One region of the Pseudarthrobacter sp. TE3704 genome, then DNA from elsewhere that is predicted to be linked to it. Evidence: riboswitches for the same ligand, from Rfam matches in the RefSeq annotation. Region 1 holds a riboswitch; each other region holds the start of a gene.
What was found. Region 1 has a riboswitch for S-adenosylmethionine ahead of ACZ9BC_RS07615 (aminotransferase class V-fold PLP-dependent enzyme). Riboswitches for the same ligand answer to the same signal wherever they lie in the genome.
Positions count from the first base shown of each region.

Region 2: it holds a riboswitch for S-adenosylmethionine, as region 1 does, so the genes downstream of both, ACZ9BC_RS10750 (DUF1737 domain-containing protein) here and ACZ9BC_RS07615 (aminotransferase class V-fold PLP-dependent enzyme) in region 1, are expected to answer to the same signal.
Region 3: it holds a riboswitch for S-adenosylmethionine, as region 1 does, so the genes downstream of both, metX (homoserine O-acetyltransferase MetX) here and ACZ9BC_RS07615 (aminotransferase class V-fold PLP-dependent enzyme) in region 1, are expected to answer to the same signal.

Region 1 covers NZ_JBWCCJ010000002.1:778,269-780,525, forward strand. The annotation lists gene hisN (histidinol-phosphatase) at 1-607, shown strand, start outside; SAM riboswitch class IV at 779-892, shown strand; gene ACZ9BC_RS07615 (aminotransferase class V-fold PLP-dependent enzyme) at 930-2,257, shown strand, end outside.
Region 2 covers NZ_JBWCCJ010000003.1:644,355-646,611, reverse strand. The annotation lists gene ACZ9BC_RS10760 (O-succinylhomoserine sulfhydrylase) at 1-268, opposite strand, end outside; gene ACZ9BC_RS10755 (rhodanese-like domain-containing protein) at 269-679, opposite strand; gene ACZ9BC_RS10750 (DUF1737 domain-containing protein) at 676-954, opposite strand; SAM riboswitch class IV at 968-1,083, opposite strand; gene opgC (OpgC domain-containing protein) at 1,318-2,257, shown strand, end outside.
Region 3 covers NZ_JBWCCJ010000006.1:169,495-171,751, reverse strand. The annotation lists gene ACZ9BC_RS16995 (bifunctional o-acetylhomoserine/o-acetylserine sulfhydrylase) at 1-1,084, shown strand, start outside; SAM riboswitch class IV at 1,237-1,352, shown strand; gene metX (homoserine O-acetyltransferase MetX) at 1,365-2,257, shown strand, end outside.

The DNA.
Region 1 (2,257 bases):
AGTACTCGGTGAGGAGTTTGGCAGCACCGGCCACGGCTCGCGCAGGTGGATCATCGATCCCATCGACGGCACCAAGAATTTTGTCCGCGGCGTGCCCGTGTGGGCCACCCTTATTGCCCTCGTTGATGAGGGCGAGCCGGTAGTCGGCGTGGTCAGTGCCCCGGCACTGGGCAAGCGATGGTGGGCGGCCAAGGGCATGGGCGCCTACATGGGCCGTTCACTTGCCGCGGCCACCCGGCTGCGGGTGTCTGACGTCTCCAGCCTGTCCGACGCGTCACTGTCATATTCCAGCCTCGGCGGATGGAAGGAACGCGGAAACCTTGACGAGTTCCTTGGCCTTACCGAGGACGTCTGGCGGACCCGCGCCTTTGGCGACTTCTGGTCCTACTGCATGGTGGCAGAAGGGTCGGTGGACATCGCCTGCGAACCCGAGCTCAACCTCTACGACATGGCGGCCCTGGTACCGATCGTGGTGGAGGCGGGCGGCCGTTTTACGTCACTGGAGGGCGAGGACGGCCCGTTCGGCGGCAACGCCCTGGCCACCAACTCCATCCTGCACTCCGAGGTGCTGCAGCGGTTGAACCCGGGGCTCGACGACCTTCTCTGACTCCGGCCCCAACCCCACCTGACCGAAGAATCGACGGCGGGCGCCCCCGAAAGGAGGCGTCCGCCGTCGTTTTCTTCGGCTAAAGACGCCTTTCACGCCGGCGCGTAACAAAAGCCTTAACATTTGCGCCGGCTTCAAACCTGGGCGCCCCATGTTCTACGCTCTTAACCAGGTCACGAGTGCCAGCGCAAAACCCCGGTTTGCTGGCCGGCAACCCTCCATTCGCGGTGGGGTGCCCCGGGTGACGACCAGGCCGGTCCGGAGCGGATGCGGCAAGCGCGGATTCCTGTATTGCGGAGTCCTGTTCTGAAGTGAGGTCTCTGTGACAACTGCCACCGTCTCCCCCAACGCCGCCATCACCACCGAAGCTGCGACCGTTTTCGATGCGCGCAAGGCGATCGCCGGCCGCCCCCTCGCCGCCGTCACCGGCGCGGAAATCCAGGCGCCGCTGATCGCCGGCGGGCATGTCCGTTACGCCAACCTCGACTACGGCGCATCTGCCCCCGCCCTCTCGGTGGTGTCCGCCTACCTCAACGAGATCCTGCCGTACTACGCCAGCGTCCACCGCGGCGCCGGGTACGCGTCGCAAATCAGCACCTCCGTGTACGAGAACGCCCGCAGCATCGTCCGCGATTTCGTGGGCGGCCGGGCGGACGATTCCGTTATCTTCACCAGGAACACCACGGACTCCCTCAACCTGCTGGCCGGCTGCCTGCCCGTCGCTGACGGACGCCATGCCGGTGACGTCCTATACCTGGACATCGAGCACCACGCCAACCTGCTGCCCTGGCAGGGAGTACCCCACCGCAGCATCGTTGCCGCCGACACCATCGCGGGAACCATCGAAGCCGTCCGCGCTGAACTCGAGCAGGGCGGCGTGAGCCTGCTGGCAATCACCGGCGCCTCCAACGTCACCGGCGAGATCCTTCCCGTCCGCGCCCTGGCAACGCTCGCCCACCAGCACGGCGCACGGATCGTGGTGGATGCCGCCCAGCTGGCGCCGCACCGCCGCATTGACATCAGCGCGGACGACGTCGACTACGTCGCGTTCTCCGGTCACAAGCTTTACGCGCCCTTCGGCGCCGGCGTCCTGGTGGGACGCCCTGACTGGCTCGACGCCGGTGTTCCACACCTCGCCGGCGGCGGCGCCGTCAAGGAAGCAAGGCTCGACGGCGTCAGCTGGGCAACAGGCCCGGCCCGCCACGAGGGCGGCTCCCCCAACGTCCTGGGCGCGGCCACCCTTGCCCGCGCCACCCAGGTCATCGCCGGGTTGGACCAGGACCGCTGGCACGCGCACGAGTCCGCCATCCGCTCGTTCCTGGTGGAAGGTCTGCAGGACATCGAGGGCGTCACGGTCCACCAGATCTTCAAGGACACCAACGCGGACACGGACACCATTGGCGTGGTCAACTTTTCCGTCGAGGGGTACGACGCAGGGCTCGTTGCCGCGTACCTTTCCGCTGAGCACGGGGTGGGGCTGCGGGACGGGCGCTTCTGCGCACATCCGCTGCTGAAGCGGCTGGGGCTTCCCTCCGGCTCCCTTCGTGCCAGCTTCGGCCTCGGTTCCCGGCTCGAGGATGCCGAACGGCTCCTGGCAGGCATCGCCAAACTTCGCCGCGACGGGCTGGGCTGGGACTATGTGGTGGATGC
Region 2 (2,257 bases), on a different contig from region 1:
CCGACGCCGTCGCGAAGCACGCTTCGGTGCCCTCGAGCAGGCGGAGCCGCTCCTGGAATGTGGCCACCGAGGGGTTGCCGTACCGGGAGTAGACGAAGCGCTCGTCCTCACCCGTGAATGCCCGCTCGGCGGCGGCAGCGGATTCGTACACGAAGCCCGAGTTCAGGAACACGGCCTCGCTGGTTTCCTGGAAATTGGTGCGGTCCAGCCCGCCGCGGACTGCCTGGGTGTCAGGGCTCCAGCCGGCGGCGTCGTTATTGAAGGTCACTTAGTTCTTTCCCAGGTTGGTCGGCAGGCCGCGGTTCTTCCAGCCGTTGACGGTGCGTTCGCCGTAGCGGTCCGGCTCACCCTCGAAGCCCTCCAGGACGTTGTACGAGGTGAAACCGGCCTGCGTGGCGGCGATGGCCGCGGAGATGGAGCGCTGGCCGGAGCGGCAGATGAACAGCAGCTCGGTCCCGTTGTCCTCCGGCGCCTGCTGGCTCAGGTCTTTGATGAAATCGGGGTTGGGAATGCCTCCCGGGAACGTCCACTGGATGAACAGGGGATCGTTGTCAGTGGTCTTGGTGTCCGGAATGCCGATGTGGGCCCATTCGCCCTCGGTGCGCACGTCCACCAGGATGGCGCCCTGCTCCAGCTTGGCCCAGGCTTCCTCAGGCGTCAGGTCTCCTGCGTAGCTCATGCGTGGCCCTCGCCGTCGAACTCGAGGTCCTCGGTGCCTGACTCCAGGTTGTCAACAGCAGTGGCGACGGCAGCGTCGGCCGAAGCGATGGCCGCCGGCAGGACCAGGGCCTGGGCAACGATGACGCTGCTGCCGTTGAACGTTGCTGCCGGGCTGCCGTGCAGGACATAGCCCTCGGCCAGCGCGGTTGAGATCCGCTCGCAGAATGCGCGGTCGTCCGGGCCACTGATAAGGCGGTAGGACAGCTTTTCTTCAGGGGCAGGTGCGTCAGACACGACGGATCTCCTTCTCTCACGCTTGCAGCTCGAATCGGTCGACATGCCGAGTATTCACCTGAGGCACCCCGCCGCGAAAGGGAGGGTTGCCGACCGGCCAGTCAGGGCTTGGCGCCGGTACTCATTACTCCCCAAAAACGTAACATCTGGCACGCGGAGCCGCACCGCCGCCGTCGTCATGTTCCGTAACTGAACGGTCCGGCGCGTGGTGGGCGACGCTGCGCACTTAAGCGAGGGAACGTCCGACGGCGGTATCGCCGCAGGTGGGCGGGCGTTCCTTACCGTCCGCCAGGCCTGCGTCCGGATAGAGTTCACGTGGGGCATCGCCCCGTCACCAGGTCATCAGCAGGGGGTCCCATCAGCATGCGTACAGCCGTGCCTCGAGTCCGCGCCGGGTCATCCACCGTGCCCCTCCACCGGAAAACCCTGGCACTCCTCGCCGTGGTGCTGATGGCCCTCATCGCCGTAGTGCTCCCCGCCGGGCCCGCGCAGGCCGCACGGAGCTTTCCGGAAGAGGGGAAGCCGCTGCTGGGCGCAGTCCTTGAATGGGGCGAGGATACCGCCGCCGATTTTGCGGGCCGCTTGGGTGCGTCACCGGCCGTTTTTGGCCATGACATCACCTTTCCCTACCGTCCATCGGAGCAGGACGACATTGAGGGCTTCCTGGAGCAGTCCTCGCTGCAGGGCGCCCACGCGATGCTCACGGTGAAACCGACGGTGCCGCTGGATCAGATTGACGGCGCGGCCGCGAAAGCCTTCGCCGGCGAGGTGCGGGAGCTTGCTTCCACCTTCAAGGGCCAGCTGCTGATCCGGTTTGCCCCGGACATGAACGCAAGCTGGGTTGAGTGGGGCCAGCAGCCCGCTGCCTACCGCGGCGCGTTCCAGGCCGTGACGGCGGCGTTCCGGGAGGCTGACGGCGGCACGGTGATGGTCTGGGAACCGTACCTGGGCACGGACTATCCGTTCGGCCGGAACCGGAACGCGCCTGCGCAGGGAAGTGAAGGGTTCGCGCTGCTTAACACCAACGGTGACGGCCAGTGGGACGGCGGAGACTCAGCCTATGCCCCCTACTATCCCGGGGACGATGCCGTGGATTGGGTGGGCCTGACCGCCTATCACGACGACACAGCCGGCGGTGCGGCGGTCAATACCGTCCCCCGCGCAGGGGAGCTGCAGGAGATGCTGACGGCCTCCGGCGGGGAGAACTTCTACGCCACCTATTCGGAGGGGCGGGACAAGCCGTTCCTCCTGCAGACCGCCGCGTTTTACAGCCCGGCTTCCGGTGGAGCCCCGGAAGCGGACA
Region 3 (2,257 bases), on a different contig from region 1:
GCTGCTCAGCTCCGGACAGGCAGCGGAGACCTTCGCTGTCCTGAACATCGCCGAGGCCGGCGACCATATTGTCGCCAGCCCCAGCCTTTACGGCGGTACCTACAACCTCTTCGCCCACACCCTCAAAAAGTTCGGCATCGCCGTCACCTTCGTTGCCGACCCGGACAACCTGGACCAGTGGCGCGCCGCCGTGCAGCCCAACACCAAGCTCTTCTTTGCCGAGGTGGTCTCCAACCCCCGGCAGGATGTCCTGGACATCGAAGGCGTATCCCAGGCCGCCCACGAGGCAGGCGTACCCCTGATCGTGGACAACACGCTGTCCACGCCGTACCTGATCCGCCCGCTGGAGTGGGGCGCGGACATCGTGGTCCACTCGGCCACGAAGTACCTGGGTGGCCACGGCGCGGCCATCGCCGGCGTCATCGTGGACTCGGGCAAGTTCGACTTCAGCAAGGACCCGGAGAGGTTCCCCGGCTTCAACACCCCGGACCCCACCTACAACGGGCTGGTCTACGGCCGTGACCTCGGGGAGGGCGGCGCTTTGGGCTCCAATCTGTCCTACATCCTTAAGGCACGCGTCCAGCTCCTGCGGGACCTGGGCTCCGCTGTTTCGCCGTTCAACGCGTTCCTGATTTCGCAGGGCCTGGAGACGCTGAGCCTGCGGGTGGAACGCCACGTGGCCAACGCCGCGGAGGTTGCCCGCTGGCTGGAAGCGCGTGACGACGTCGAATCCGTCGCCTACGCGGGCCTGCCCTCGAGCCCCTGGCACGAGCGTGGCCGCAAGTACGGACCCAAGGGCACCGGTGCCATTGTGTCCTTCAACCTGGCCGGCGGTGCCGAGGCCGGCAAACGGTTCGTGGACGCCCTGGAGCTGCACTCGCACGTGGCCAACATCGGGGACGTCAGGTCCCTGGTCATCCACCCTGCGTCCACCACCCACAGCCAGCTCTCCCCGGAGCAGCAGGCCGTGGCCGGCGTGACCCCCGGGCTGGTCCGCCTGTCGGTGGGCATTGAGCACATCGACGACATCCTGGCCGACCTCGAGGCCGGCTTCCGTGCAGCAAAGGCGGCGTCGGGCGCCTGACCAGGATCAAGGCCCGACGGCGGCCGGAACGTCAGGCGGGCAGGCAGCCTCCACAGCAAACAGGCAGCCAGGGCCGGCGTGCCCGGGCCGGGGAAGTCACAACCAGTCACACTCTTGGCTTGGGATGGGTGGTGTTTCGTACACTCGAACCAGGTCATGAGTGCCAGTGACAGCCCCGGCTTGCTGGCCGGCAACCCTCCTTCCGCGGTGGGGTGCCCCGGGTGAAGACCTGGCCTGCCGGTCATTCGACGGCGGGCAAGCGCGTAGAAGAGGTCTTGCCATGACGGTTACCGTCACCCGTACCACCGTTCCCGAACACGGGATTGTCCGCTACGCCTCCATTGGAGGCCTGGAACTTGAGGCCGGCGGCTACCTTCCGGAGGTGACGCTCGCCTACGAAACCTGGGGCACCCTCAACGCGGACGGCAGCAACGCCATCCTGATCGAACATGCGCTCACCGGCAGCACCCACGTGACCCGGGGCGACACCGACGAGCCGGGCTGGTGGGAACAGCTGGCCGGACCCGGCGCGCCCGTGGATACAGACCGTTTCTTCGTTGTCTCCATCAACATCGTGGGCGGCTGCTACGGATCCACCGGCCCGTCCTCGCCTGCCCCCGACGGCAACCCCTGGGGTTCCCGCTTTCCCCTGGTCACACTGCGGGACAGCACCGTGGCGGAGGCCCGGCTGGCTGACCAGCTCGGCATCTCACACTGGTTTGCTGTCCTGGGCGGTTCCATGGGCGGGGCCCGCGCCCTCGAATGGGCTGTCACCTACCCGGAGCGCGTGCAGCGCTGTGCGGTCATCGCCGTAGGGGCCGCCAGCACGGCCGAACAGATCGCCTTCGCCCAGGCGCAGACCCTCGCCATCCGGCAGGACCCCAACTTCAACGGCGGCGATTATTACGGCGGCCCTTTCCCCGAGGCTGGACTGGCACTGGCACGGCGCATCGCACACATCACCTACCGCTCGGCCGCCGAGCTGGAAGGCAGGTTCGGCCGTGCCCCGCAGGCTCCCGAATCGCCGTTGCAGGGTGAGTGCCTGGCGGAACGCGGACGCTACCAAGTGGAGAGCTACCTTGACCACCAGGGCAACAAACTGGTGCAGCGGTTTGACGCCAACAGCTACATCGCCATCACCGAGGCGCTGATGAGCCATGACGTGTGCCGGGG